2 regions of the Paraburkholderia sp. J69-1 genome follow, and region 1 is predicted to be linked to the other one. Evidence: predicted binding sites of a transcription regulator. Region 1 holds the regulator's gene; the other holds the start of a gene.
What was found. The regulator LexA, encoded in region 1, represses DNA repair genes until DNA is damaged. The targets are predictions, from matches to a motif close to ACTGTATNNNNATACAGT.
Positions count from the first base shown of each region.

Region 2: a site for LexA is predicted at 3,147-3,164, ahead of imuA (translesion DNA synthesis-associated protein ImuA). Genes of this name have one in related genera too.

Region 1 is NZ_CAJMZG010000011.1:161,341-175,922, reverse strand. It holds gene U5A67_RS21650 (2-hydroxy-3-oxopropionate reductase) at 1-888, shown strand, start outside; gene U5A67_RS21645 (asparaginase) at 1,307-2,326, opposite strand; gene U5A67_RS21640 (CysB family HTH-type transcriptional regulator) at 2,484-3,410, opposite strand; gene U5A67_RS21635 (sulfate/molybdate ABC transporter ATP-binding protein) at 3,512-4,570, opposite strand; gene cysW (sulfate ABC transporter permease subunit CysW) at 4,573-5,547, opposite strand; gene cysT (sulfate ABC transporter permease subunit CysT) at 5,544-6,434, opposite strand; gene U5A67_RS21620 (sulfate ABC transporter substrate-binding protein) at 6,577-7,620, opposite strand; gene lexA (transcriptional repressor LexA) at 7,924-8,574, shown strand; gene U5A67_RS21610 (hypothetical protein) at 8,631-9,002, shown strand; gene U5A67_RS21605 (DUF2939 domain-containing protein) at 9,092-9,775, shown strand; gene U5A67_RS21600 (universal stress protein) at 9,860-10,330, opposite strand; gene nodI (nodulation factor ABC transporter ATP-binding protein NodI) at 10,690-11,598, shown strand; gene U5A67_RS21590 (ABC transporter permease) at 11,661-12,506, shown strand; gene U5A67_RS21585 (hypothetical protein) at 12,509-12,931, opposite strand; gene U5A67_RS21580 (permease) at 13,078-14,178, opposite strand; gene U5A67_RS21575 (NADP(H)-dependent aldo-keto reductase) at 14,441-14,582, opposite strand, start outside.
Region 2 is NZ_CAJMZG010000027.1:97,431-112,012, forward strand. It holds gene U5A67_RS35395 (error-prone DNA polymerase) at 1-568, opposite strand, end outside; gene U5A67_RS35400 (DNA polymerase Y family protein) at 657-2,306, opposite strand; gene imuA (translesion DNA synthesis-associated protein ImuA) at 2,209-3,051, opposite strand; tRNA gene U5A67_RS35410 (tRNA-Pro) at 3,367-3,443, shown strand; gene U5A67_RS35415 (NAD(P)/FAD-dependent oxidoreductase) at 3,686-5,308, shown strand; gene sixA (phosphohistidine phosphatase SixA) at 5,424-5,903, shown strand; gene U5A67_RS35425 (GNAT family N-acetyltransferase) at 6,186-6,989, shown strand; gene ppx (exopolyphosphatase) at 7,110-8,699, opposite strand; gene ppk1 (polyphosphate kinase 1) at 8,938-11,001, shown strand; gene phoR (phosphate regulon sensor histidine kinase PhoR) at 11,112-12,425, opposite strand; gene phoB (phosphate regulon transcriptional regulator PhoB) at 12,547-13,248, opposite strand; gene phoU (phosphate signaling complex protein PhoU) at 13,373-14,077, opposite strand; gene pstB (phosphate ABC transporter ATP-binding protein PstB) at 14,119-14,582, opposite strand, start outside.

The DNA.
Region 1 (14,582 bases):
GGCCTCGGCATCATGGGCGCGCACATGGCGCGCAACCTTCAGAAGGGCGGCCACTCGCTCGTCGTGAACGGCAAGTTTCCGGTGCCGGACGATCTGCGCGCGAGCACCGCTGTGGTCGCCGATTCGACCGCGGTGGCGCAGGAATCGGAAATCATCATCCTGATGGTGCCGGACACGCCCGACGTGCAGAACGTGCTGTTCGCCGATGACGGCGTCGCCAAGGGTCTGTCGGCCGGCAAGCTGGTGATCGACATGAGCTCGATCTCGCCGCTGGAAACGCAGCAGTTCGCGAAGCAGATCAACGCGCTCGGCTGCGACTACCTCGACGCGCCGGTCTCGGGCGGCGAAGTCGGCGCACGCGACGCGACGCTCTCGATCATGGTCGGCGGCCCGCAGAAGTCCTTCGATCTGGCCAAGCCGCTGTTCGAGATCATGGGCAAGAACATTTCGCTGGTCGGCGATAACGGTGCGGGTCAGACCACCAAGGTCGCGAACCAGATCATCGTTGCGCTGAATATCGAAGCCGTCGCCGAAGCGCTGCTGTTCGCGGCTCGCTCGGGCGCCGATCCGGAGCGCGTGCGCAAGGCGCTGATGGGCGGTTTCGCGTCGTCGCGCATTCTCGAAGTGCACGGCGAGCGCATGACGAAGCGCACCTTCAACCCGGGTTTCCGCATCGAACTGCACCAGAAGGATCTGAACCTGGCGCTCGACGGCGCACGCAAGCTCGGCATCGCCCTGCCCCACACGGCCAGCGCGCAGCAACTGTTCAGCGTGTGTGCAGCGAACGGCGGCAAGGCATGGGATCACTCGGCGATGATTCGCGCGCTGGAAATCATGGCGAATTTCGAAATCGCCGAAGCGCCGGCATCGCAGGCGAAGGCAGCTTAAGTACGTCAAGCAGTAGTCGTCGATTAGAGAACGAAGCGATGCGCGCGTGGGCCCGTGCGCATCGCCTCCCGCAACGTTGTTCATGCAGGCGGCCCGCAACACAGACACGCAAACAGACACGCACACAGACACGCATTCAGGCTGGCGCGGCATCAGGCACGCGACGGCCGCAGGTGGGGCGCTTCGTGGCGGCGGCAACCGCTGCGGGGCAAATCGGGGCCGCTCTGGGCTGAGAGCGGCCAGTGGGGTCCGAAAGCGGCACCCGGCGACGACGGGGAAGCCTTGGTCGGTCAGACGTCGTCATCGGGTGTCCGCGTACGGATCGCGATATCCCTCATCCAGATAAAAATCGCTGGAAAACAAAAGGGCCTTGCGGAGGTTGCTCCGCAAGGCCCTTGGTGTTTGCTGCGCGTGATGCTTAATACGTATCGAACACGCGTTGCAGATCGGCCTTTGCGCTCGTGCCCGCGGCCAGCGCGAGCATCAGCAGCACGCGCGCCTTGAACGGGCTGAGCGTGCCCGCCGAGACGAAGCCGAGCGCATCGTCCTTCGCCGCGCCGTTATGCATCACGTGACCCGAGCCCACGCGCGACGCGCGCACCACGGCAATGCCCTTCGCCACCGCATCGGCCAATGCCTGTTGCAGCGTAGCGTGAATCGAGCCGTTGCCCGTGCCCGCGACCACGATGCCGCGCACGCCCGCGCTCACCAGCGCATCGACGGCAATGCGCGACACACCCGCATAGCTCGTGACGATCTCCACGTGCGGCCAGACGGTATCCGCCTGGAACGGCGTATCGGCCGTATGCGCACGCAGCGCGCGCCGCTGGAATTCGACGCGGCCATCCTGCACCCAACCCAGCGCGCCGATCTCGGGCGACTGGAACGCATCGACGGCATAGGTGCTCGTTTTCACGACATCGCGCGCGCAGTGGATGCGGTTGTTGAACGCCACCAGCACGCCCTGCCCGCCTGCCTGGCCGCTCGCGGCCAGCGTCACGGCATTGAGCAGATTGAGCGGGCCATCGGCGGACAACGCCGAAGCCGGACGCATCGCCGCCGTCAAAATCACCGGCTTCGCGCTTTTCACCGTGAGATGCAGCACGTAGGCGGTTTCTTCGAGCGTATCCGTGCCGTGCGTGATAACCACGCCGTCGATATCGTCGCTCGCGAGCAGTGCGTTCACGCGCTGCGCAAGCGTGCTCCAGAGCGCGAACGACATATCCTTGCTGTCGACGCTGGCGACCTGTTCGGCGTGGATCTGCGCGACTGCATCGAGGCCGGGCACGGCCGCCAGCAGTTGCGCGACGCCGATCACACCGGCCTGATAGCCGGCGGTATTGGCCGCATCGGGCGCGGAGCCCGCGATCGTGCCGCCGGTCGCGAGCACGGCGATACGCGGCAACGCCGCGCTTTGGGTGGTGTTCGATGTATTCATGGCCGCGATTTTAAGCGATCCGCCGCACGCCGCGATCTGGCGGAAAACCCCGCCGGCCCACGACTGCGCGAACGCACGTGCAGAAATGGCGGCAACCGCACAAACGAAAGCGGCGGCACGCAACCGTGCCGCCGCTTAAAAAACCGCTACGACGCGCTCAAACCACTTCGCGCAACTGGCTGGCGATCTGCTGCTCGGTCAGTTGCGGCGCGAACATCTCGATCAGGCGATACGCGTACTGGCGCAGGAACGCACCCTTGCGCAGACCCACGCGCGTCGTGCTCGCCTCGAACAGGTGCTGCGTATCCAGCGCCACGAGTTCGCTGTCGCGTTTCGGGTCGTAGGCCATCGCCGCCACCACGCCGATACCCATGCCCAGTTCGACGTAAGTCTTGATGACGTCCGCGTCGATGGCGGTCAGCACGACATCGGGCACCACGCCCACTTTCGCGAACGCCTGGTCGATGTGCGAGCGGCCCGTGAAGTCCTGGTCATAGGTGATGATCGGATATTCGGCGATCTCTTCGAGCGTGAGGTTTTCGCGGCCCACGAGCGGATGCGTCTTCGGCACGACGACCGTGTGATGCCACGAGTAGCACGGGAACGTCACGATATCGGGGAAACGGTCGAGCGCTTCGGTCGAGATGCCGATATCGGCCTCGCCGTTGATGATCATCTGCGCGATCTGCTGCGGATTGCCCTGACGCAGCGCCAGATGCACCTTCGGGAACACCTCGCGGAACTGGTGCACGACCTTGGGCAATGCGTAGCGCGCCTGCGTGTGGGTGGTCGCGACCACCAGATGGCCGCTGTCCTGATCGGCGAACTGGCGCGCGACGCGGCGCAGGTTTTCGGCGTCGAGCAGCATGCGCTCGATCAGCTGATGCACGGCCTTGCCCGGCTCCGTGAGGCCCGTGAGACGCTTGCCGCGGCGGATGAAGATATCGACGCCCAGCTCGTCTTCGAGATCCTTGATCTGCTTCGAGACGCCCGACTGCGACGTGTACAGCACGTTCGCCACTTCGGTCAGGTTCATGTTCTGCCGCACGGCTTCGCGCACGAAACGCAACTGCTGAAAATTCATGTTCTTCTCTCCGGAACTGCCGACCTGATTTTTATAAGCTCGTTATTGTGTGTTGACGCGTGTGTTGATGCGTGTGTTGACGCGCGGTTCAAGCGCCCGGCTCACTGCGCCGGAAACACGCGCAGCCCGCGCGGCACCGCCGTCACGCCGTCGCCCACGGCCAGATTCAGCGAGCGCCATGCCTCGCGGTCGAGTTGCGCTTCGAGCGCGCCGCCCGAGCGGCTTTCCAGTTCCACACGCACCGAACCGCCCAGCGTCACCACACGGCGCACATCGACGACGATGCCATCGCGATGATCCGCGGCGTCGCGATGCAGCACGATATCGTGCGGACGCACATAAGCGAGCGCCGGGCCTTCGAACGCGGCCTCGACCGCGATCGGCTGCGCCGCGCCATCGGCGACGAAACCGCCCGCCGCCACCTTGCCGCGCAGACGGTTCGCCGCGCCGAGGAACTCGTAGACGAACGACGTCTGGGGATGATCGTACACGTCCTGCGGGCTGCCGACCTGCTCCACATGACCGTGATTCATCACGACGATGCGATCGGCCACTTCGAGCGCCTCTTCCTGATCGTGCGTGACGAAGATCGTCGAGATATGCAGATCGTCGTGCAGACGGCGCAGCCAGCTACGCAACTCCTTGCGCACCTTGGCGTCGAGCGCGCCGAACGGCTCGTCGAGCAGCAGCACCTTCGGCTCCACGGCCAGCGCGCGGGCCAGCGCGATACGCTGACGCTGGCCGCCCGACAGCTCGGACGGATAACGCTGCGCAAGCCAGTCGAGTTGCACGAGCTTGAGCAGTTCATGCACTTTTTCGCGGATCTGCGCTTCGGACGGACGCTCGCCGCGCGGCTTCACGCGCAGGCCGAACGCCACGTTTTCGAACACCGTCATGTGACGGAACAGCGCGTAATGCTGGAACACAAAGCCCACCTGACGCTCGCGCGCACCAGCCGCGCCCACGTCCTGGCCTTGCAGCACGACCTGGCCTGCATCGGCATATTCGAGACCCGCGATCACGCGCAGCAGCGTGGTCTTGCCGCAACCGGAGGGCCCCAGCAGCGCGACGAGTTCGCCCGGCGGAAAGTCGAGCGAGACGTTGTCGAGTGCCGTGAAATCGCCAAAGCGCTTCTGCAAATTGCTGACGGTGATGCCCATGATTACAGCTCCTGTTGAAGCGATTGACGCGCTGCGCCGGTACGGGGCGCGGGTTGCGAATGGGTTGCGGACGACGAAGCATGCGCGGCCGCCGGGCCGGCAAACGCGGGCACATCGTCGTCGCGCAGTGCGGCGTTCATATGGCGCTCCGCGAGCAGCTTGAGGCCGAGCGTCACGAGCGCGAGCAGCGCCAGCAGCGAAGCCACGGCGAATGCGGCCGCAAAGTTGTATTCGTTGTAGAGAATCTCGACGTGCAGCGGCATGGTGTCGGTCTGGCCGCGGATGTGGCCCGAGACCACCGAAACCGCGCCGAATTCGCCCATCGCACGCGCGTTACACAGAATCACGCCGTACAGCAGACCCCAGCGGATATTCGGCAGCGTCACGCGGCGGAACATCTGCCAGCCCGAAGCGCCGAGCACGTGCGCGGCTTCTTCCTCGTCGTTGCCTTGCGCCTGCATCAGCGGAATCAGTTCGCGCGCGACAAACGGGAACGTCACGAAGATCGTCGCCAGCACGATGCCGGGCACCGCGAAAATGATCTGCACGTTATGGTCGGCGAGCCACGGTCCGAACCAGCCCTGCGCGCCGAACATCAGCACATAGATCAGGCCGGAAATCACCGGCGAGACCGAAAACGGCAAGTCGATCAGCGTGGTCAGCAGCGCCTTGCCGCGGAAGTCGAACTTGGCGATGGCCCACGAAGCAGCCAGGCCGAACGCGCAGTTCAGCGGCACCGCGATCCCCGCCGTGATCAGCGTGAGCTTGATGGCGGCGAGCGCATCGGGATCGGCGAGCGATTCGAAATAGAAGCCGATGCCCTTCGAGAGCGCCTGCCAGAACACCGCCACGAGCGGCACCACGAGGAACAGCGCGAGAAACACCAGCGCGATCGTGGTCAGCAGCCAGCGCACCCACGGCGCTTCGGTGACCGGGTCCGGTCGGCCAGCCTGCGGTTTGCGAACCGTCGAACTCATTGCACACCTCCCGTTGCCGCCTGGGCGCTTACCGGCGCCGCGCTGGCCGCGCCACGACTCGTGCGCCGCTGCAGATACCACTGCAAGGTGTTGATAAAGAGCAGCATGAGGAAGGACACGCACAGCATCACCACGGCCAGCGCGGTGGCGCCCGCGTAGTCGTATTGCTCGAGCTTGGTGATGATGAGCAGCGAGGTGATTTCCGACTTCATCGGCACATTGCCGGCGATAAAGATGACCGAGCCGTATTCGCCCAGCGCGCGCGCGAACGCGAGCGCGAAACCCGTGAGCAGCGCCGGCAGCGCGGCGGGCAGCACGACGCGGCGAAACGTCAGCCAGCGCGACGCGCCCAGGCACGCCGCGGCCTCTTCCTGCTCGCGCTCGAACTCTTCGAGCACGGGCTGCACGGTACGCACGACAAACGGCAGGCCGATAAAGGTCAGCGCCACCAGCACGCCCAGCGGCGTAAACGCCACCTTGAGCCCGAGCGGCTCCAGATATTGGCCGATCCAGCCATTGCCCGCGTAGACGGCCGCGAGCGAAATGCCTGCCACGGAAGTGGGCAGCGCGAACGGCAGATCGACGAGCGCGTCGATGACGCGCTTGAACGGGAACGTGTAGCGCACCAGCACCCACGCCAGCAGGAAGCCGAACACGGCATTGATGAGCGCCCCGCCGAGCGCGGAGAAGAACGTGAGGCGGTACGACGCGATCACGCGCGGCGACCACACGGCGCGCACGAACTGCGCCCAGTCGAGCGTCGCGGTCTTGAGGAAGGTCGCCGCGAGCGGGATCAGCACCACGAGGCTCAGATACGCCACCGTAATGCCGAGCGTCACGCCGAACCCGGGCAAGGCGCCAGGCTTCTGTAATCGGAACGTCGTCATGCTCTATCTCTTCACATGGGTTGCGCGGCGTCTTCTGCAACTTCAAGGCGTGCAGGCCGCTGCGCCGAAAGGCGCGCCTCGTTGGGCGCGCCTTGTTTTATGGTGCTTTTATGTTTGCTGCTTGCGGCTCGTATTGCAACTCTTACTGCGGCTGATAAATCGAGTCGAACACGCCGCCATCGGCAAAGTGCGTCTTCTGCGCGTTGGTCCAGCCGCCGAAGGTGTCATCCACCGTGTAGAGTTTGAGCTTCGGGAACTTCGCCGTGAGCGCCGCCGGCACCTTGTCCGAACGCGGACGGTAGAAGTTCTTCGCGGCGATCTCCTGGCCTTCCTCGCTATAGAGGAATTGCAGATACGCCTCGGCCTGCTTGCGCGTGCCTTTCTTGTCGACGACCTTGTCGACCACGGCCACCGGCGGCTCGGCCAGAATGCTCACCGACGGCACCACGATCTCGAACTTCTCCGGCCCGAACTCCTTGAGCGACAGGAAGGCCTCGTTTTCCCAGGCAATCAGCACGTCGCCGATCCCGCGCTGCACGAAGCTGGTGGTCGCGCCACGCGCGCCCGAATCGAGCACGCCGGCGTTCTTGTAGAGCTTCGTGACGAATTCCTTGGCCTTCTGGTCGTTGCCGCCCGGCTGGTGTTCCGCATACGCCCAGGCCGCAAGGTAGTTCCAGCGCGCGCCGCCCGAGGTCTTCGGATTCGGCGTGACGATCGACACACCCGGTTTGGTCAAATCGTCCCAGTCCTTGATGTGCTTGGGATTGCCCTTGCGCACAAGAAACACGATGGTCGAGGTGTACGGCGAGGCGTTATCGGGCAGACGCTTTTGCCAGTCCTTCGCGACGATGCCCTTGTTGGCCAGTGCGTCGATGTCCCAGGCCAGCGCCAGCGTCACCACATCGGCCTGCAGGCCGTCGAGCACCGAGCGCGCCTGCGCGCCCGAACCGCCGTGCGACTGCTTGATCGTGAGCGTTTCGCCGGTCTTGGCCTTCCACTGCTTGATGAAGGCTTCGTTGACCTCCTGGTACAGCTCGCGCGTCGGATCGTAGGAGACGTTGAGCAGGGAGGTATCCGCGTGCGCAGCCGGCGCCATCGCGACCATGCCCAGCAGCGGCGCCGCGCCGATAACCAGTTTTGCCGCCAGTGTCGTGAACCAGCCGCGCCCCGTAGTGCCTTGTTTCATCCCGCTTTCTCCGTGTTGTCGTGTGCCGTGTGGTGCTGCGCGCCACCGCGTTCTTGTCTGTGCGGCGATCGATGAAGGCCAGTCTAGCGATTGGCTTACATTATTAAAAATGATGTTTTTTCATTTTTTAATACGCAAAAGTGGTAAGCGCGGATAAATCGGCTGTCGGAGCACGTTTTCGTCCGTCAGACCATCGCAAAACGCCGTTGTAGCGCCACCCAAACGACAAACCTCAAGTAACACTTGAAAAGCGGCGAGTACTGTATAAAAATACAGCTACCTGTTCAAACATACAGTGTCGACATGACCAAACTCACCGCACGACAGCAGCAGGTTTTCGATCTGGTCCGCCGCGCGATCGAGCGCACCGGCTTTCCGCCCACGCGCGCCGAGATCGCTGCCGAACTCGGCTTCAGCTCGGCCAACTCCGCTGAGGAGCACCTTCGCGCGCTGGCGCGCAAGGGCGTGATCGAACTGGCTGCGGGCGCCTCGCGCGGCATCCGCCTGATGCCGGGGCCCGACGACCTGCCGCATCAATTCACGCTGCCGCACGCAAGCATCATGCAGCTCACGCTGCCGCTGGTTGGCCGCGTGGCCGCGGGTAGCCCGATCCTCGCGCAGGAACATATTTCGCAGAACTATGCGTGCGACCCGGCGCTCTTCTCGAGCCGCCCCGACTACCTGCTGAAGGTGCGCGGCCTGTCGATGCGCGACGCGGGCATCCTCGACGGCGACCTGCTCGCCGTGCAGAAGAAAGCCGAAGCGAAGGACGGCCAGATCATCGTCGCGCGTCTGGGCGACGACGTGACCGTGAAACGTCTGAAGCGTCAGCCCAACGGTATCGAGCTGATCGCCGAAAACCCCGACTACGACAACATCTTCGTCGCCGCCGGCAGCGCTGAATTCGCGCTCGAAGGCATCGCCGTCGGTCTGATCCGTCCCACCGAATTCTGATAATTCCGACCGCGCCTTGTCAGCGCCTGGTCCGCGCATCTTCTGGAGAGAGAGTCATGGAACGCCTTGCCCGCCTGTTGCCCTTCCGTCAATTCGGCCGTCTGCGCCATCTGCGCGGGATCGCGTCGTGTGCATTGCGCGACGCGCGCGCCTCGGCGGCAGCGCTCAATGGCTCGCTCTTCGAGAACACCGCTGAAGAGACGTACACGCCGGAACTGCCGCCCCTGCCGTCGGCACAACCTGCGTTCGCGCGCGTGTCGCTCAACAGCACGCTGAATACGGAACAGCCGGATCGCCGCGCGCCGGTGCGCGTCTATCACGGTCCGTCGCGCCTCATCATGGTCGGTACGATGGATGCGGTGTGCCGCGCGCTCGACCGTTGCATCGCCGAACAAACCGGCGACATGCCGGTGGCACTGGCGAAGTAACAAGCTGTTTCATGGGAAATTTTCTGGCGCGCGGGCGGTCAACACCCTGATTGAACTTTTGCCCCGTTCGCGCGGGGCCGCCCTGCCCGATGACCCATCCGACTGTCTCCACGCCTTCAGGCGCGTCCTCGAACTGGAAGAAACCCGTTGCGATTGCAGTCGCGGCGGTGGCCGTTGTCGCGGCGCTCGGCTATGGCTATGCGTCGCCGTACATCGCGCTCAACCACCTCAAGCAGGCGGCGGATGCGCGCGACGCCGTCGCGTTGAACGAATACGTCGATTACCCGGCGTTGCGCGTGAGTCTCAAGCAGCAGGTGGGCGAGATGCTGCAGGAGCGCATTCACGCGCAGCACAGTAGCAATCCGCTGTTGATGCTGGGCGCGGTGATCGGCTCGGCGTTGATCGGGCCGCTGGTGGATGCGTACGCGACGCCTGAAGGTGTGGCGGCGCTGCTCAATGGCATGCCGCCCACGGGCAAGCCCGGCGATCGCCCGGCACCGCCGCCGCCCGGGACGCAGGCTTCATCGGCACCGGCTGAAACAGCGCCGCCGGCGCAGCAACCCGCGCCCGCCAATACGGATACGTCGCAAGCGCCACCGCGTGCGCAAACCTCGGCGGGTTATCGCAGCCTCAATGAATTCGCCGTGACATGGCAGCGCAGCGCGAGCGGCGAGCACTATGCCGCCATCCTTCAGCGGCACGGGCTTTTCTCGTGGAAGCTTGCTGCGGTGGAATTGAACAACGCGAATGCCGGCAACGGCGCGGCCAATTAATCGAACGCCATTGAACCGCTACGCGCCCAGCCATTGCGACTGGGCGCATGTGAGTGCCTGTCACTGACAGAACACGGCGCGCCGTTACGCGGCCGCCTGCTGCTGCTTCTCTTCGGCTGCCGAAGAACACGCCACCAGAATGCTGCACGACACGCGATCGAGCAGCGGCGTAGTGCCCGCGCCCATCCACCAGCGCGACAGCCCCGTGCGGCAGCGATGCCCCACCACCACCAGATCCGCCTGGATTTCATTGGCCAGATTGGCAATTTCGTCGATCGGATGACCGAACGCGAAATGCCCCTGCGCGCGCACGCCGCGCTCGGTGAGCCAATCGACGCCTTCCTGCAGGATCTCGCGCGCCGTTTCCTCGAAGCGCCCGCACGCCACATCGGTCAGCAAACCGGCGCTTTGCGCGATGGTCGAACGCATATCCACCACCGAAAGCAGGTGCGTTTCCGCCTGCAGATCCAACGCCAGATCGGCGCCGCAGCGCAGCGCCTTGCGGCCCTCGCGCGAGCCGTCGTAACAGAGCAGAATCTTTTTGTAGCTCGCCATGATCGCTTCTCCCCACCCGCTCGAAGCGCAGGTTGTAACTGCATGATGGTGCGCCGCAATTCAGCGCGCAAGGGTTGGAAAACGCCAGGTAAGCGGACGACATGCATGCACCGTTCTGGCGCCTCGAAAGCCTTACGGCACGGGCTTTGCGCTGAATCTGGATGCTTGCCGTGACAGCCATTGCCGCAGCATCGGAATCGCGTTTGTGGCGCGGGCGCGCGCCACCTCGCGCGCGGCGATGCACTAGAATAGGCCGCCTTGCGACGTGCGACGCGTGCACCCCATGCACGCCCTGCGCACGATCGAAGGGACGCTTCAGGCGAACCCAAACCGACGATAAAACCGGAAAACGGTACGACATGCCCGCCATCGAATTCGAGCAGGTAATCAAACACTATGGAGACCGGACGGTCGTGAACGGCCTCTCGTTCAACGTCGTCCCCGGCGAATGTTTCGGACTGCTCGGCCCTAACGGCGCGGGCAAGACCACGACGCTGCGCATGCTGCTCGGCATTGTTTCGCCCGATGCGGGACGCATCAGCCTGTGCGGCGAGCCGGTGCCCGCGCGTGCGCGTCACGCGCGGGCACGCGTCGGCGTCGTGCCGCAGTTCGACAATCTCGATCCCGATTTCACCGTGCGCGAAAATCTGCTCGTGTTCGGCCGGTATTTCGGGCTTTCGGCAAGCGAGGCGAAGGCGCTTGTCGCGCCGCTGCTCGAATTCGCGCGCCTCGAAAGCAAGGCCGATGCGCGCGTGAGCGAGTTGTCCGGCGGCATGCGCCGGCGTCTCACGCTCGCCCGCGCGCTCGTCAACGACCCCGATGTGCTGGTGATGGACGAACCCACCACCGGGCTCGATCCACAAGCGCGCCACCTGATCTGGGAGCGGCTGCGCTCGCTGCTCGCGCGCGGCAAGACGATTCTGCTCACCACGCACTTCATGGAAGAAGCCGAGCGGCTGTGCAACCGCGTCTGCGTGATCGAGGAAGGCCGCAAGATCGCCGAGGGCGCACCGAAAGCGCTGATCGAATCGGAGATCGGCTGCGATGTGATCGAGGTCTATGGACCGGACCCGGCCGCGCTGCGCGACACGCTCGCGCCCTTCGCCAAGCGCACGGAAATCAGCGGCGAGACGCTGTTCTGCTATGTCGACGATCCCGCGCCCGTGCATGCGCAATTGCGCCCGCGCTCGGACCTGCGTTATCTGCATCGGCCTGCGAATCTGGAAGATGTTTTCCTGCGGCTGACGGGCCGCGAGATGCAGGACTAAGCCGCGGCATTCAGCCCCCAACGCACGCAGCGAAACCACCCAGCAGAACAGCCGATCACGCCATGCAGACACGCACTCAACCTCCGCCGCCCACGCGCCCCACCCGCCCCGCCCACCCGCCGCTGCGCGAGCCGCGCGCGGCCCTGCCCTCGAACGCGACGCACTGGATCGCCGTGTGGCGGCGCAACTATCTGGTCTGGCGCAAGCTCGCCATCGCGTCGATGTTCGGCAATCTCGCCGATCCGATGATCTATCTGTTCGGTCTGGGTTTCGGCCTCGGCCTGATGGTCGGGCATGTGGACGGCGTCTCGTACATCGCGTTTCTGGCGGCGGGCACGGTGTCGTCTTCGGTGATGATGTCGGCGAGCTTCGAGTCGATGTATTCGGGCTTTTCGCGCATGCACGTGCAGCGCACGTGGGAGGCGATCATGCACACGCCGCTCTCGCTCGGCGACGTGGTGCTCGGGGAAGTGATGTGGGCCGCCAGCAAGTCGATGCTCTCGGGCGCGGCCATCATGATCGTGGCGGGCGGGCTCGGCTATGCGAGCTTTCCGTCGATGCTGCTGGCGCTGCCCGTGATCGCGCTCGCGGGCCTCGCCTTCGCGAGCTGCGCGATGATCGTCACCGCGCTCGCGCCGTCCTACGACTTCTTCATGTTCTATCAGACGCTCGTGCTCACGCCGATGCTGCTGCTCTCGGGCGTATTTTTCCCGATCACGCAATTGCCGCCCGCCGCGCAGCACATCACGCTGATGCTGCCGCTCGCGCACGCCGTCGATCTGATCCGGCCGGCCATGCTCGGACGGCCTGTCGAGCACGCCGCGCTGCATCTGGGCGTGCTCGCGTTCTACATCATCGTGCCGTTCAGCATCGCGTCGATCCTGTTCCGGCGCCGCATGATGCGCTGAGGTCAGTCTTCGTCGTCGCCCCAGGGAATATCGACGTCCGAAATAAACGCGACCGTGGCGAACGGACCGCCTTCCTGACGGCCAATCTTGCCGTCCGAGCGATGCCACTCGACGCGGAACACCGTCGCCTGGGTCTGCGCGTGCAGACGCACGGTGCGGATTTCTTCCGGGTCGGCTTCCTCGACGGGTTCGTCCAGCGAGATCAGCAGTTGCTGCGGCCAGAGGCCGTCGGCGGGATCGTAAATACGGTCGCCGTCGGGGATCGAGACGTGCGCCTGCACGCCGATGGTCGCCGAAGCCTCGACGATCATCTTGCCGAGCGCGCGCAGCACCGCCGTCGCGCGAGCGGAATTGGCCTGGCGGATCGCGAGGTCGCCGCGCGTGAGCGCCTGTTCGAGTTTCGGATTGGTTTTTTGCTGTGCCATACCGTTTCCTGGGCCTGAGCCCTCATCTATGCGGACGGCCTGGCGGCCATCCGCGGTCTTAAGCTTGATCGTTAAAACGTCGTCGTTAGCGCCGCGCGATCGCTATCGATTCATCGTAGCACCGCGGCCACTGGCCCGACGCGCATTCAGGCCGCTACGCCGAACCCCAGCCCCACGGCCGCCAGCCCGGACACGATGCCGAACAGCACGACCACCACCGCCACGAGCGTCAGCACGCGCGGACGGAACGAGCCTGCCAGCATCGCCAGCGACGGCACGCTCACGGGCGGCAGCGTCAGCAGCAGCGCGCCCGCCGGGCCAACGCCCATGCCGAGCGCCAGCATCGCCTGAATGATCGGCACTTCGCCGGCGGTCGGAATCACGAACAGCATGCCCGCCACCGCAAACGCGACGATCCAGCCGATGCTGCTGGTGACGTCCGGGCCGATGTGCGGGAACAGCCACGCGCGCGCCGCGCCCAGCAGCAGCACGAGCACGATGTACTCCGGCACGAGGCGCACGGCCATGCGCGCAAAAATCCGCGCCCAGCGCGCGAACACATTGCCGCCTTCGGCCTGCTGGCGCGCGAGCAGCGCGAGACGGTCGTCGGCGGCGCGCGCTTCCTGCGGCGTCACGAGACGGTTGGCCAGCCAGCCGAGACCAAACACCAGCAGCACGCCGAGCACCAGACGCAGCGCGCTCCATTGCCAGCCCAGCACGAAACCCATGAACACGAGCGTCGCGGGATTGAGCACGGAATTGCCGAGCCAGAACGCGATCGCGCCGCCCGCCGACGCATTGCGCGCACGCAGGCCCGCCACCACGGGCGCCGCGCAGCAGGTGCACATCATGCCCGGCACCGACAGCAGACCGCCCGCCGCCACGCTGCCGAAACCGCGCCGCCCAAGCACGCGCGCGACCCACTGCACCGGCAACAGCGCCTGCACGCCGGAGCCGAGCAGCAAGCCCAGCACCATCGCTTGCCAGATCGCCTTACCGTACGCAAGGGCGTAATCGAGCGCGGCACCCAGCGACGGCGCGGGCGCGCTGGCCGAAGCGCCCATCAGGATCGATTTGCCGATCGAATGGGTCGATTCGGCGGTGAAAGCGCGGTGGTAATAAGGGAACCACTTCACGTAAAACAGGCCGGCCACGGCCAGCAACAGAAAAATGGCCCAGCCATAGCCGGGCACGGCCGCGCCGGATTGAGGCGACTGTGGCGATTGCGCGTTCGGTGCGCTCGTCATCGTGGGGTACTCCGCAAAGGGCGATAGGTCTAAGGATTGATTGCAAACGAGCCGCGCGGAACGTTTTCGGCGCAGGACGCGCGAATGGCCCGATCGGGGAAATCCACGGCCGCGCGGGTGTTGGCAGGATCGTAGTGCATGCCTTGCGAATCGCCAACGACTTTGGCGTGACACGCGTGGCCGCAACAGCGGCCGATACAGCAGGGAAGAACCGATTCGGGCCGCCCGGCGACAGCAAACCGCCGGGCGGCGAAGGCACGCGTTACGGTGCCGGATTAGGCTGCTGTTCGTGCAGCGCATCGATGCGCGCGAGCACGTCGGCCGACAGTTTCACATCGACATTGGCGATGTTTTCCTTCAGTTGCGCCATGCTCGTCGCGCCGATCAGGTTGCTCGTCACGAAC
Region 2 (14,582 bases), on a different contig from region 1:
TCGCGAAACCCGCCAGCCAGTGCGCGGCGCGCAGCGTTTGCGCAAGCGTCGCCGTGCGCTGCGGCACCAGCAGCAGCACGCAGTCGCGCAGATGGCGCAGATGCGTGAAATCCGGCTCGGGATCGGTGAAATCGGCCGGGTTCACGCGGTACTCGCCTTTGTTCGCGCGCGAACGCGCAAGCGTGATCAGCTCGCAGAGATTGCCGTAACCCTCGCGGTTCATCGCCAATGCGACGAGCGTGCAGAACGGCGCGCCGTCTTCATCGACGAGATTCGTTCGCTGCCGATCAGCAGTTGCAGCGCAGGCACGAAGGGCGTGGCGCGCGTGGCGGCTTCGTGGGCCTTGCGGCGCGCTTCGTCGAAATCGTTGAGCGCGCTCCAGGCGCGCACGACGCCCGCGAGCGAGCATTCGTCGGTGATGGCGAGCGCGCTGTAGCCGTGGCGGATCGCCTGCTCGACCAGCTCGTTCGGGCGCGACGCGCCGCGCAGGAACGTGAAGTTGGTCAGGCAGTGCAGTTCCGCGTACTCGGGCAACCGCGCCGGCGGTGAAGGTTGTGCGGGCAACGATGCGCCCGCTCCGTGGATCGACATGATGCGTTAAAAAATGCGGCGGCCAATATGAGCCAAACCATCGGCCACGTGGTCAGCCGACGTGGTCAGCCAAACAGCCCTTGCAGATACCACTGGCCGCCGATGCGTTCGCGGTAAAGCCAGAACATGCGCCCCTGATCGTCGGCGGCCACGTAGTAGTCGCGCCCGACGCCCTCGCCGTCCCACCAGACCGCTTCGATGCGCTCGGTGCGCGTGAGCGTCTTGAGCGGCCGCCGATACACCGGCCGGTCGTCGCGCGTGGCCAGCTTGAGCGGCTTTTCGAGCAGCCATGCCGGGCGCGGCTGGGCAGGCAGCGGCACCTCGGGCAGATCGAAGGCGCTCTGCACCGGCGCGCTTTCTTCCAGCGCTTCCTGCGCCGCAGCGCGCCCATTCGGCTTATGCGACTTGCCCGGCTTGCGCGACGCCTGGCGACGCGTAGGCGCGCGATACGTGCGCGCCGACATCGCGTGCTCGGGCCGATGATCGTCCTCGACGAACAGCTGCAACACGTTCTGCTCGCCGATGCGCGCGCCGATGCGCTCGAACAGCTGCGCGAGCGACGCATCCGATGCCTCGGGCGACGGGAACAGCGTGTCGGTAGGCGGCGCGTACTCGCTCACCTGATCGGCGACCAGCGCAAGGCCGATCACCGGCGCGATCAGCTCGGTCTGGTTGAGCTTTTCGCGCAGCAGCCACAGCAGATGCGCGGCGTCGCGCGAAGGCGCCGCCCACGTGAGCCGCAGACTCGAGGTGCGCGACGCGTGACGCGACGCCAGTTCGTGCTCCAGACGCAGCTCGAAACCGGACAGCGCGCCATGCTGCGCGGCGAGCCAGCCCGCCAGCTGCATCACGAGGCGGCGTGCGGCGAACAGGAGCGCTTCGGCGCTTTCCACGCGCGCCTGCAATTCGAGCGCGGCCAGAAACGACGGCGGCGCGACGAACCACGCACGCGGATCGGGCGCCTCGCCGCGCGCCTGCGCCAGCCAGGCGAGCACGCCATCGCCGAAACGCCGCACGATGCCGTCGCGCGGCAAACGCCGCAGATCGCCGAGCGTGGCGCAGCCGATCTGCGTGAGCGCGTGTTCGTGCTGCGCGGCGAACGGCGCGAGCGTGACCGGCAGCGCGTCGAGCGCGTGGGCGAGCGTGCTGTCCTTGAGCACGTGGAAGCGTCGCGCGGCGTGCGCACCGGCACACGCATGCGCCTGCGCGAGCGTCCAGGCGCCCCACGCGGTGGGCGCGCAGGCCATGCGCGCGGCGTGACCGCAATCGGCCACGGTGGCCGCGACTCTCGCCAGCAGCGCGCGCACGCCGCCGAACAGCCGCAGCCCGGAGCCGACTTCGAGCAACACCGTATGCGGCTGCCCCGCCGCCTGCGCGAGCGACACCTTCGGCGTATAGGCGAGCAACGCGAGCGCCAGCGCCTCGAACGTGCGCGTCTCGCGCGCCGCATCGGGTTCCAGCAGCACGAGGCCGGGCGCGAGCGCCAGCGCATGCGCGCGCGTGCTGCCGGGCTGCACGCCGAGGCGGAACGCATCGCGATCGGCGATCAGGATGCGCGCGTGATCGGCGAGCGCGTAGCAGCGTTCGGGCTGGGCTGCTTCGCTGCGCGCTGCGCTTTCAGACGACGCGATCGACGCGATCGCCCCGGTCGGCGGAAGCGGCGGCCGCACGGCCTCCAGCGGCAACAACGGCAAGGTGACGGCGATCCACAGCATGATTGACCCCGGGCCATGGCATGGCCGGCGCGGCGCCCGGTTGGGGCAGCACCGACTCCTGCAACGGCAAAGTGACGACGAGTGGCTGGGCGGGCGGCGGCCCGCGACGCTTGAAAATTTCGACGCTGACGCCGGTGAACTGCATCCACTCCCGGCGATTCAGGCGCGTGTCCGCTTCGGGCGGCGGCACCGGCGTGCAGACCATGCGCAGCGGCGCCGGCGACGACTGGTTGCGCGCCGCGGGCGGACGCATCAGAAAAGCCAGCGCCTGCGAATCCTGCGCGGCGACCTGCAGACGACGCAGGGCGTCGGCGCGCGCCTTGGGCTGCCACAGCAGCACCGCGCCGATGCCGTCCTGCTTGAGCGCCTGCTCGGCAGCCCACGGCGCTTCGTCCTCGCTCGCGCGAATCCAGACCAGACGTTCGAGCGCGATGCCCCACGCCTTGAGCGCGCACGCATAGGGCCGCCACGGCGGCGCGACCAGCAGCACGTGGCGCCCGGCCCGCGCCGTGAGCGCGCGCAGCGCGGGCGCCACCAGACGCATTTCGCCGATCCCGCCCTGCTCGACCAGCAACTCGGTCAGACTGCCTGCGGGCCAGCCCGCGCCGGGCAGCAGCGCATCGAGCGCGGCATGGCCGCTGGACACCGTGCGCCCGCTCGCGCAGGCGACCTGGTTGCCCTGCCAGATCCGGCTTTGCAGCCGGGGCGGCAGGTGTGTCGCCGCTAGCTGGAGTGCTGCTGCCATGATCGCGCTCTGGAAAAAGAAAATAGGACGCCCTGCCCGACGCTGGATGGGGCATGACGAGGACGTTTCCGGGACGCATGAGTGAGCGCCGTTATCCTGTATATTTATACAGTATTTGTGACGCTTCCTGGAAGGAGGTTTTTTAGGGACGGTGCAGAGGAAAATCCGCCTTGCCAGCGGTATGCACAGTGGCACATGCACGGCAAATACGCGGCATACGCACGCCACACCAACCCGGCCCGCACAAAAATATCGCCTTGCGATACAAACCCATTTGACGCCGCGGCAATAGTGACGCTACAATCCACGATTCGTCGGAGCGTAGCGCAGCCTGGTAGCGCATCTGATTTGGGATCAGAGGGTCGTAGGTTCGAATCCTATCGCTCCGACCAGCAATACCGAGGGGTTACACGCCATTGGCCTGTAGCCCCTTTCTTTTTCCTGCCCCCCAGGGAAAACAAACCCAACATCAACTGCGGTCGCTCGACCGGGTTCGCCAGCGCTCACCCCGCACGCCGGCTCCGTCAAACAAGCGCTCGCGTTTCGTCCTGCGGCTCCTTTGCATTGGCAAAGCCGCCGAACTTATAAAATACAGATCGGCCACGAATCCCGTGGCGACCGCACCCTGGCACTCATGTTACGTCTATCCGAAGTCAAACTCCCTCTCGACCACGCCGAAAGCGAACTTGAAGCCGCGATTCGGGAGCGCCTCGCGGATCTCGGCGTTCCGGCGGACGGCCTCGTCAGCTTCACCGTGTTCCGCCGCGCGCACGATGCGCGCAAGCGTTCGGACATCAAGCTGACCTACATCGTCGATATCGAGGTCAAGGACGAAGCGAAGGTGCTCAAGCGGGTCGCCGGCAAGCCGCATGTCGGCCCGACGCCGGACATGACCTACCGCTTCGTGGCGAAGGCGCCCGAGCATTCGACGCGTGAGCGTCCGGTGGTGATCGGCATGGGGCCGTGCGGTCTGTTCGCCGGGCTGATCCTCGCGCAGATGGGCTTTCGTCCGATCATCCTCGAACGCGGCAAGGCCGTGCGCGAGCGCACCAAGGACACCTTCGGCCTGTGGCGCAAGTCGGTGCTGAACCCGGAGTCGAACGTGCAGTTCGGCGAAGGCGGCGCCGGCACGTTCTCCGACGGCAAGCTGTACAGCCAGATCAAGGACCCGCACCACTACGGCCGCAAGGTGCTGGAGGAGTTCGTCAAGGCGGGCGCGCCGGAAGACATCCTGTACCTGAGCCGTCCGCACATCGGCACGTTCCGCCTCGTCAGCATGGTGGAAAAGATGCGCGCGACCATCCACGAACTGGGCGGCGAAGTGCGTTTCGAAACCCGTGTCGAAGACATCGATATCGAAAACGGCAAGGTGCGCGCGCTCAAGCTCTCGAATGGCGAGACGCTGCCGTGCGACCACGTCGTACTGGCCGTCGGCCACAGCGCGCGCGACACCTTCCAGATGCTGCACGATCGCGGCGTCTTCATGGAAGCCAAGCCGTTCTCGCTGGGTTTCCGTATCGAGCATCCGCAGGGCGTGATCGATCGCAGCCGCTTCGGCAAGTTTGCGGGCCACAAGGAACTGGGCGCGGCCGACTACAAGGTCGTCCACCACGCCAATAACGGCCGCGCGGTCTACAGCTTCTGCATGTGCCCGGGCGGCACGGTGGTGGCGGCGACGTCCGAACCGGGCCGCGTGGTCACCAACGGCATGAGCCAGTATTCGCGCGCCGAGCGTAACGCCAACGCGGGCATCGTCGTCGGCATCACGCCGGAGGATTATCCGGGCGGTCCGCTCGCGGGCATCGCGTTCCAGCGCAAGTGGGAAGAGCGCGCGTTCGAGCTCGGCGGCAGCAATTACCAGGCGCCGGGCCAGCTGGTGGGCGACTTCATCGCCGGGCGGCCGTCGACGTCGCTGGGTTCGGTGGTGCCGTCGTACAAGCCGGGCGTGACGCCGACCGATCTGAGCACGGCGCTGCCCGACTACGTGATCGAAGCGATCCGCGAAGCGCTGCCGCAGCTCGATCGCAAGATCGCCGGCTTCGCGATGCACGATGCGGTGCTCACGGGCGTGGAAACGCGTACTTCGTCGCCGCTGCGCATTCGCCGCAAGGACGACTATCAGAGCATGAACGTCGAAGGTCTGTATCCGGCCGGCGAAGGCGCGGGCTACGCGGGCGGCATCTATTCGGCGGCCATCGACGGCATCGAAGTGGCGCAGGCCGTCGCGCTCAGCATGACGGCGGGCAACGCGTCCTGATCCGGGTCGTGCGCTCAGGCGCGAGCGCGGCCAGACCGTGCGCGCCTGACGTCATCCTGCCCTGGCCTCGCCACTACAATGGCGGCATTCCGCCATCCCCCCAGGAGAGCCGCCCATGAACCTCATCCTCTGGCGCCACGCCGAAGCCGAAGAAATCGCCGCCAGCGACCTCGCCCGCCCGCTCACCACGCATGGGCGCAAGCAGGCGCAGAGCGTCGCGCGCTGGCTGCGCACGCGCCTGCCCGAGGACGCTTTGATCCTCGCGAGTCCGGCCGCGCGCACGATGCAGACCGCCGAGGCGCTCACCGACCAGTACCGCGTAGTGCGCGAACTTGCCCCCAATGCCAGCGTGGAAGCCGTGCTGGAGGCCGCTGGCTGGCCTGAGGGCCTCGCCTCGACCGTCGTGGTGGTCGGCCATCAGCCGACGCTTGGCGAGGTGCTGGCGCGCCTGCTCGGCAACGAAGTCAGCGAAAGCGGCGCCATCCGCCGCAGTTGGGCCGTGAAGAAGTCCGGCGTCTACTGGGTCAAGAGCCGCGAGCGCAACGGCGATGGCGAAGCGGTCCTGCTCGCCGCCATCACGCCCGATCTGGTCTGAAGCGCATCTGCCGCGCTCAGGCGCCTTGCAACCCCCGGCGTCGCGCCGATCCAACAACCTACCCATCCCGCATCCTGCGCGCCGTCTTACTGCGGCGCCCTGACCTTTCCCCTCAAAGCCGTGTGCGGCCCCGCACAGACGGCTCCGCGCGGGCTTGCGCCACCGCTGCATTGCCTTCGGCTTACAGCCCGTCATCGAATCGTCATTGCGTTTTCATGGAACCGTAACCGCGTCTTACTACATTGCCGGGAAAGTTCTCTTACTTCTCGAACAGGACGCCCCATGCGAGATCTGCCGACGCCCTCCCTGCCGTTTGCCTCGAGCCTCTTCGAGTCGAATCGGAGCCTGCCGCGTGCCGAAGAGACGGTCACCGCGCAGCACCGCTTGCAGGTAGCCTGGGCGCGCACGGACGAAGAACTGCGCGAGGCCCAGCGCCTGCGCTACCGCGTGTTCGCCGAAGAAATGGGCGCACGTCTGTCCGGCCCGGCTGGCCTTGACGTCGATACCTTCGACAATTACTGCGATCACCTGCTCGTCCGCGACCTCGACACGCTCAAGGTCGTCGGCACCTATCGCGTGCTGCCGCCGCACCAGGCCACGCGCATCGGCCGCCTGTACGCCGAAAGCGAATTCGACGTCTCGCGTCTCGCGCACCTGCGCCCGAAGATGGTCGAAGTGGGCCGCTCGTGCGTGCACCCCGACTACCGCAGCGGCTCCGTCATCATGTCGCTGTGGGGCGGTCTGGGCTCGTACATGAAGCACAACGGCTACGAGACGATGCTCGGCTGCGCGAGCGTCGCGATGGTCGACGGCGGTCACTATGCGGCGAATCTGTACGTCTCGATGGGCGCGGACGCGCTGACGGACCCGGAATACCGCGCCTTCCCGCACACGCCGCTGCCGGTCGAAGAACTGCGCACCGGCGCGTCGGCCGTGCCGCCGCCGCTGATCAAGGGTTATCTGCGCCTGGGCGCGAAGATCTGCGGCGCACCGGCCTGGGACCCCGACTTCAATACCGCCGACTTCCTCACGCTGTTCCGCCTGTCGGACATCAACGAGCGTTACGCGCGCCACTTCCTCGGTTAAGCGCGGCGCGCCGAAACCGCGCCTAGAAACACAAAGCCCGGCTTGAAGCCGGGCTTTGTCGTTTTCAGCGATCCGCGGGAGAAACCCGGCGCGCGGCCGGGCTCGTCGATTCGAACACGATCACTCGTCCGTATACACCACACGATACGGAATGCCGATCTTGCCCCACTCCGCCGCTTCCTGAACGAGGTTGTAATCGGTGAGCGGATTGTTCTGCACCCACGCGTTTGGCAACATCACTTCGTAGCCGTTGTGCTCCTGCACCACGGTGATCTTCGGCAAACCGACATCGGCGCGACGGCGGCTCAGCAGCGCCGCCAGACGCAGACAGAACAGCAGCGGCCATTCGACGTCGCGCGTCTGCGAGAGCTTGCCGAGCTTGCCCACGTGGCCGAGCACCAGCGCCGCCAGACGCGCCTGATCGGTGCGCGAGAAGCCCGGCATATCGGCGTTGCTGGCGATATAGGCCGAATGCTTGTGATACGCGCTATGCGAAATCGACAAACCGATCTCGTGCAGCGACGCCGCCCAGTTCAGGAACATGCGGTTTTCTTCGCGGCGCTCTTCGTCGGCTTCCTCGAACTGGTCGTAGAAACTCGTCGCCAGTTCGCCGATACGGCTCGCCTGCGCGCGATCCACGCCGTAGCGGCGCATGAAGCCCTCCACCGTGACCGTGCGCATGTCTTCGTGCTGCGAGCGGCCCAGCAGGTCGTACAGCACGCCCAGACGCAGCGCGCCGTCGGTGGTATCGACGTAGTCGATGCCCAGTTCCTCGAACACCGCGATCATGATCGACAGCCCGCCCGCCAGCACCGGAATGCGGTCCGGCTTGAGCGCGACGAGCTTCAGGCGGTTGACGTTCTCGGCCTTGATGAGCGCGCGCTTGAGGCGCTCGAGGCCGCCGCGCGAAATACCGTGCGTAATGCCCGGATCGTTGAAACCGTTCGCTTCGACCAGTTCGGCCAGCGCCCGCGCCGTACCCGACGAGCCGATCGCCTGATCCCAGCCGGTCTTGCGGTAATCGGCCGAGATGATCTGGATTTCGCGCGACGCGGCCAGTTCGGCCTGGCGCATGGTGTATTCGTCGACGTTGCCGGCCGGGAAGAACTGCCGGCTATGGCTCACGCAGCCGATATACAGGCTTTCCATGCGGATCGGCGTGTAGTGCGAACCGATGATGAATTCCGTCGAGCCGCCGCCGATGTCCACCACGAAGCGCTTGCCCGCGCTCGCCGGGACCGAGTGCGCGGCGCCCGCGTAGATCAGGCGCGCTTCTTCGCGCCCGGCGATCACTTCGATCGGGAAGCCGAGCGCCTTTTCGGCTTCGACAAGGAATTCGCGCGCGTTCTTGGCGACGCGCAGCGTGTTGGTGGCGACGGCGCGCACGTGATCCGGGTGGAAGTCGCGCAGGCGTTCGCCAAAGCGTTTGAGCGCGTCCCAGCCGCGCACCTGCGAGGCGCGGTCGAGCATCTTGTCCTTCGACAGACCCGCGGCAAGCCGCACGGGTTCGCGCAAGGCATCGACGGGATAGATCTGGCTGCCGGCGTCGGTTTCCTCGACCCGGCCGACGATCAGACGAAAGCTGTTCGAACCGAGATCGACGGCGGCAAGCAGTTGCGGATTGGTGACCATCGAGGGGGCGGGCTCCATGCGTGCGAACGCAGCCATTCTCGCTCGCTGAGCGGCGGCCGCATTGTCCAAATATGCCATTTTAAGCGTACCCGACTTCCCCATGGCGCTCCTCGCTCAGGTAATCGTCAGCAGACGGCAAGGAACGCCCTTTTTGGACGCCTTGACCCACTGTGCATCATTACTTTCCAGAGTGTCGGGAGCGTGAATTTGCAGCGTAAAATTTATGACACACCCAATGTCACAATAAAGTCACATTACTGTGAGAATTTCCGAGCGTCCGTTCGAATCATCCCCTGAAATTCCGCTTTCAATACCAATGTCCATCCGCTATCCACTCCTTAACCGCGAACTGGGCATTCTGGGATTCAACGAGCGTGTGCTCGCACAGGCCGCCGACCCATCCGTTCCCTTGCTGGAGCGCTTGCGCTTCATCTGTATCACCAGCAGCAACCTCGACGAATTCTTCGAAGTCCGCATGGCCGGGCTTCAGGAACAGATGCGCGACAACCCCGGCGCGCTCTCGCCCGACGGCATGTCGCTGCAACACGTGTACGACCTCGTGGTCGAGCGCGCGCAGCGTCTCGTGCATCGCCAGTACCGCATGCTGCACGACACCGTGCTGCCGGCGCTCGAACTCGAAGGCATCTACTTTCACGGCACCGACGCCTGGAACGAAGCGCAGACCGCCTGGGCGCGCAAGTACTTCCTCGACGAACTGCTGCCCGTGCTCACGCCGATCGGCCTCGATCCCGCCCACCCGTTCCCGCGCGTGCTCAACAAGAGCCTGAACTTCGTGGTCGAACTCGAAGGCAAGGATGCCTTCGGGCGTCAGGCCGTGATGGGTATCGTGCAGGCGCCGCGCGCGCTGCCGCGCCTCGTGCGCATGCCGCAGGAACTGTCGGGTTTCCAGCATGGCTTCGTGCTGCTCGGCTCGCTGCTGCAGCGCTTCGTGGGCGAACTGTTCCCGAGCCTCGTGGTGCGTAGCTGCAACCAGTTCCGCATCACGCGTAACAGCGAACTGTTCGTCGACGAAGACGAAATCACCAATCTGCGCGTGGCGCTGCAGGGCGAATTGCCCGCGCGCCATCTGGGCAATGCGGTGCGTCTGGAAGTGTCGGCGGAAACGCCGGTGCATCTGGTGCGCCGTCTGCTCGACGAAAGCGGACTCGACGAAAAGGACTGCTATTACGTCGATGGCCCCGTCAATCTCGTGCGCCTGATGCAGTTGCCCGAGATGGTCGATCGTCCCGACCTGAAGTTCGTGCCGCACGTGCCTGCGATTCCGCAGCGTATCGCCGCGAGCGGCAATATGTTCGACGTGATCGATCAGGGCGATGTGCTGCTCCATCATCCGTACGAGAGCTTCCAGCCGGTGCTGGAACTGCTGCTGCAGGCCGCCAACGATCCGAACGTGGTCGCCATCAAGCAGACCATCTACCGCACCGGCACCGACTCGCCGCTGATGGACGCGCTCATGCAGGCCGCGCGCAACGGTAAGGAAGTCACGGTGGTGGTCGAACTGCTCGCGCGCTTCGACGAAGAAACCAACATCAACTGGGCCTCGCAGCTCGAAGCCGTGGGCGCGCATGTGGTCTATGGCGTGGTCGGCCACAAGTGCCACGCCAAGATGATGCTGATCGTGCGCCGCACGCCCGTGAACGGCCGCATGCAGTTGCGCCGCTATGTTCACCTGGGCACCGGCAACTATCATCCGCGCACCGCACGTCTGTACACCGATTTCGGCCTGATGACGTCCGAACCCAAAACCTGCGAGGACGTGCATCACGTGTTCCAGCAGCTCACGGGTATCGGCGGCGAACTGCAGTTGCACGAACTGTGGCAGTCGCCGTTCACGCTGCATCCGAAGCTCGTCGAGGCGATTCGCGCCGAAGCTCAGGCCGCGCGCGAAGGCAAGAAAGCGCGCATCGTCGCGAAGATGAATGCGCTGCTCGAACCGACGGTGATTGACGAGTTGTACGAAGCATCGCAGGCCGGCGTGAAGATCGATCTGATCATCCGCGGCGTGTGCTCGCTGCAGCCGGGCGTGCCGGGGCTCTCGGAGAACATCACGGTGCGCTCGATCGTCGGGCGCTTCCTCGAGCACCATCGCATCTATTACTTCTATGCGGGCGGCGCGGAAAACGTCTATCTGTCGAGCGCCGACTGGATGGATCGCAATCTGTTCCGCCGCGTCGAAGTCGCGTTCCCGATTCACGATCGACGTCTGAAGCGCCGCGTGATCGCCGAAGGTCTGTCGTGTTTCCTCGGCGACAATCAATCGGCGTGGCTCATGCAAAGCGACGGCCACTACAAGCGCCGCCGCGCGGGCAAAGCCATCCGCAATGCGCAGATGAGCCTGCTGGCGAAGTTCTGTCCGTAACGCTGTCTTGCGCCGGTGTTTAAGGCGCAAGATGCAAAAAAGCCGCTTCGGTCTGGATGACGAAGCGGCTTTTTCTTCTTCTGCTATCCGGCGGAATTCAGCGATTCACCTCAAACCGGCGCAGGCTGACGCCGCGTCGTGCGCGCGGCCGGAAAGCGCACGGTGAAGGTACTACCCCGCCCTTCCTCGCTCTTCACTTCGAGCGCGGCATCGTGGCGTTGCAGCACGTGCTTGACGATCGCAAGCCCCAGCCCCGTGCCGCCGGTATCGCGCGAACGGCTGCGATCGACGCGATAAAAACGCTCGGTGAGACGCGGAATATCGCTCGCGGGAATGCCGTAGCCGCTATCCGTCACCGAGAACACCGCGTTGCCGCCTTCAAGACGCCACGACAGTTGCACGGTGCCGCCTTCCGGCGTGTAGCGCACCGCATTGGTGGCGAGATTGCCCAGCGCGCTGAGCACTTCGGTTTCCGAACCGGTCACGCTCAAGCCATCATCGAAATCGGCATTGATACGGTGATGGCCGCCCGAGAGACTTTCCGCGTCCTCGCGCACGTGGCCGAGCACCGCACGCATGTCGATGATCTGGTCGCCCGGCAGACGCGCTTCGCCTTCGAGTTTGGCGAGCACCAGCAGATCGGTCACGATATGGCGCATGCGCGACGCCTGCTGCTCCATCAGATCGAAGTAGCGCATGCGCTCTTCTTCGGATAGCGGCAACTCGCGCATCGTCTCCAGGAAGCCCGAGAGCACCGTGAGCGGCGTCTTCAGTTCGTGCGAGACATTGGCGACGAAGTCGCGCCGCATGGCGTCCGTGCGCTCGAGTTCGGTGATGTCCTGCGAGAGCACCAGCTTGCGGTTATCGCCGTACGGAAACACCTGCACCGACAGCACGTTCTGCCGCTTCGTCCCCATGCCACGCATGATCAGCATGTCCTTGTAGTCGTGCGAATTCAGATAGCGCACGAAGTCGGGCTGGCGAACGAGATGGGTGATGTGCTGGCGCAGATCGCGTTTGGCGTCGAGGCCGAAGTGGACTTCGGAGATGGCGTTGCACCACTCGATCTGATCGTGATCGTCGAGCATGGCCACGCCGTTGGGCGACGCCTGGATTGCCTGGATGAAACGCGAATGCTGCTGCTCGACCTGGCGGACCTGGGCGTGCCAGCGCTTCGCGAGCTTGTGCAGGCGGTAGTAGATTTCCCCCCACACGCCCGGCGCGCTCGGCACTTCGCCGTACACGGGAGCATCGAGCAGACGCCAGAGGCGCTGCTTGTGGAAGGTGCTGAAAACCATTTGGCCGACCAGCGCCACCACGGCGAGGGCCAGTCCGTACTTGACGCCGACAATCGCGCCAACGCCCGTGCAGACGAGCGCAAGCAGCACGATCGATACGAGGGCGCGCGCCCAGATGATGTTCATGTTCCTGCGATCGAAGAGAGTGACTGTCCGTACCGGGGCGCTGCGGATTCGGAGCACCGGCGCCGCACGCAATGCGACGCCGGTGTGTGACTGCGGCTGATCAGCCTGGCGCAGAAGCGCGTTATGCGCTCTTCGCGAGACGGTAGCCGCTGCCGCGCACCGTTTCGATCATAGCATCGCACCCTGCCGGCTTGAGCGCGGCGCGCAGGCGCTTGATATGCACGTCCACGGTGCGTTCTTCCACGAACACGTGATCGCCCCAGACCTGATCGAGCAGTTGCGTGCGGCTGTGCACGCGCTCCGGGTGCGTCATGAAGAAGTGCAGCAGGCGGAACTCGGTCGGGCCGAGATCGAGCTTGATCTCCGAGCCTTCCGCGTGAGCCGCCACGCGATGCGTCGCCGGATCGAGCTTCAGGCCGTTGATCGCCACCACGTCTTCCGTGAGCTGCGGTGCACGGCGGCGCAGGACCGCCTTGATGCGCGCCATCAGTTCCTTCGGCGAGAACGGCTTGGTGACATAGTCGTCGGCACCGATTTCGAGGCCGAGCACCTTGTCCTGTTCGTCGCCGCGCGCGGTCAACATGATGATCGGAATATGCTTCGTGCGCTCGTTGTTGCGCAGGTCGCGCGCGAAATTCACGCCCGACTTGCCCGGCAGCATCCAGTCGAGCAGGATGAGATCGGGCAGCACGTCGCTGATCAGATTCTGCGCCTGCTCCGCGTTGTAGGCGCGGATCGGGCAATGACCTGCGTGCTGCAGGTTCACCGAAATCAGCTCGGAAATAGCGGGCTCATCTTCGATGACGAGAATGCTGCTAGGCATCGGCACCTCTTGACCTTAAGACCAGTTGATACGAATAACGAAAGTGACATGGGCGGTATCGATTTCAGAACTCGACGTTTGAAATGCGCCCTCAAGGCGCATTCCGGACCGCCCGCTGGACAACTTAGCTCAGCGCTTCGCGTTCGAGCGCGTCGCGCGACTTGTGCCGCACGTCGGTGCCCTTGACGATGTAGATGATGAATTCGGCGATGTTCTTCGCGTGGTCGCCGATGCGCTCGATCGCCTTGGCGATGAACAGATAGTCGAGGCCCGCCGAAATCGTGCGCGGATCTTCCATCATGTAGCTCACCAGCTTGCGCACGAACGCGCGGAATTCCTCGTCGATGGCCTTGTCGTCGCGCACGATCTGCGCGGCGGCCACCGTGTCCAGACGCGCGAACGCATCCAGTGCACGGCGCAGGATCGACACGGCCATTTCGCCCGAGACCTTGATCTCGGCGATATTGACCGCGCGCGAGTTGCCGTCTTCCATCAGGCGTTTGGTGCGCTTGGCGATCTTTTCGGCTTCGTCGCCGGCGCGTTCCAGATTCGTGATGGTCTTCGAAATCGCGAGCACGAGGCGCAGGTCGCGTGCCGCCGGCTGGCGACGCGCGATGATGTTGCTGCACTCTTCGTCGATCTCGACTTCCATCGTGTTCAGACGCTCTTCGGCGGCGATCACGCGCTCGGCGGCTTCGCCGTCGAACTCGTTCAGGGCCTGCATCGCCGTGATGATCTGCGATTCCACGAGGCCGCCCATTTCCAGAACCTTCGACGAAACGAGGTTCAGGTCGGCGTCGAACTGGCTGGACAGATGCTTGTCGGACATGTGTTTTCTCCCTTCTTCCGCTTGATGTGCTACCAGACGGATCAGCCGAAGCGGCCCGTGATGTAGTCTTCCGTTTCCTTGCGGACCGGCTTGATGAAGATCTTCTCGGTATCGCCGAATTCAATCAGCTCGCCGAGATACATGTACGCAGTGTAGTCCGAGCAACGCGCGGCCTGTTGCATGTTGTGGGTGACGATCACCACCGTGTAATCGCTCTTGAGTTCGGCGATCAGCTCTTCGATACGGCCCGTCGAAATCGGGTCGAGCGCCGAGCACGGTTCGTCGAGCAGCAGCACTTCCGGACGGATCGCGATACCGCGTGCGATACACAGACGCTGTTGCTGACCGCCCGAGAGGCCGTAGCCGCTCTGGCCGAGCTTGTCCTTCACTTCGTTCCACAGCGCGGCCTTGGTGAGCGCCCATTCGACGCGGTCGTCCATTTCCGGGCGCGACAGCTTTTCGAACATCTTCACGCCGAACGCGATGTTGTCGTAGATCGACATCG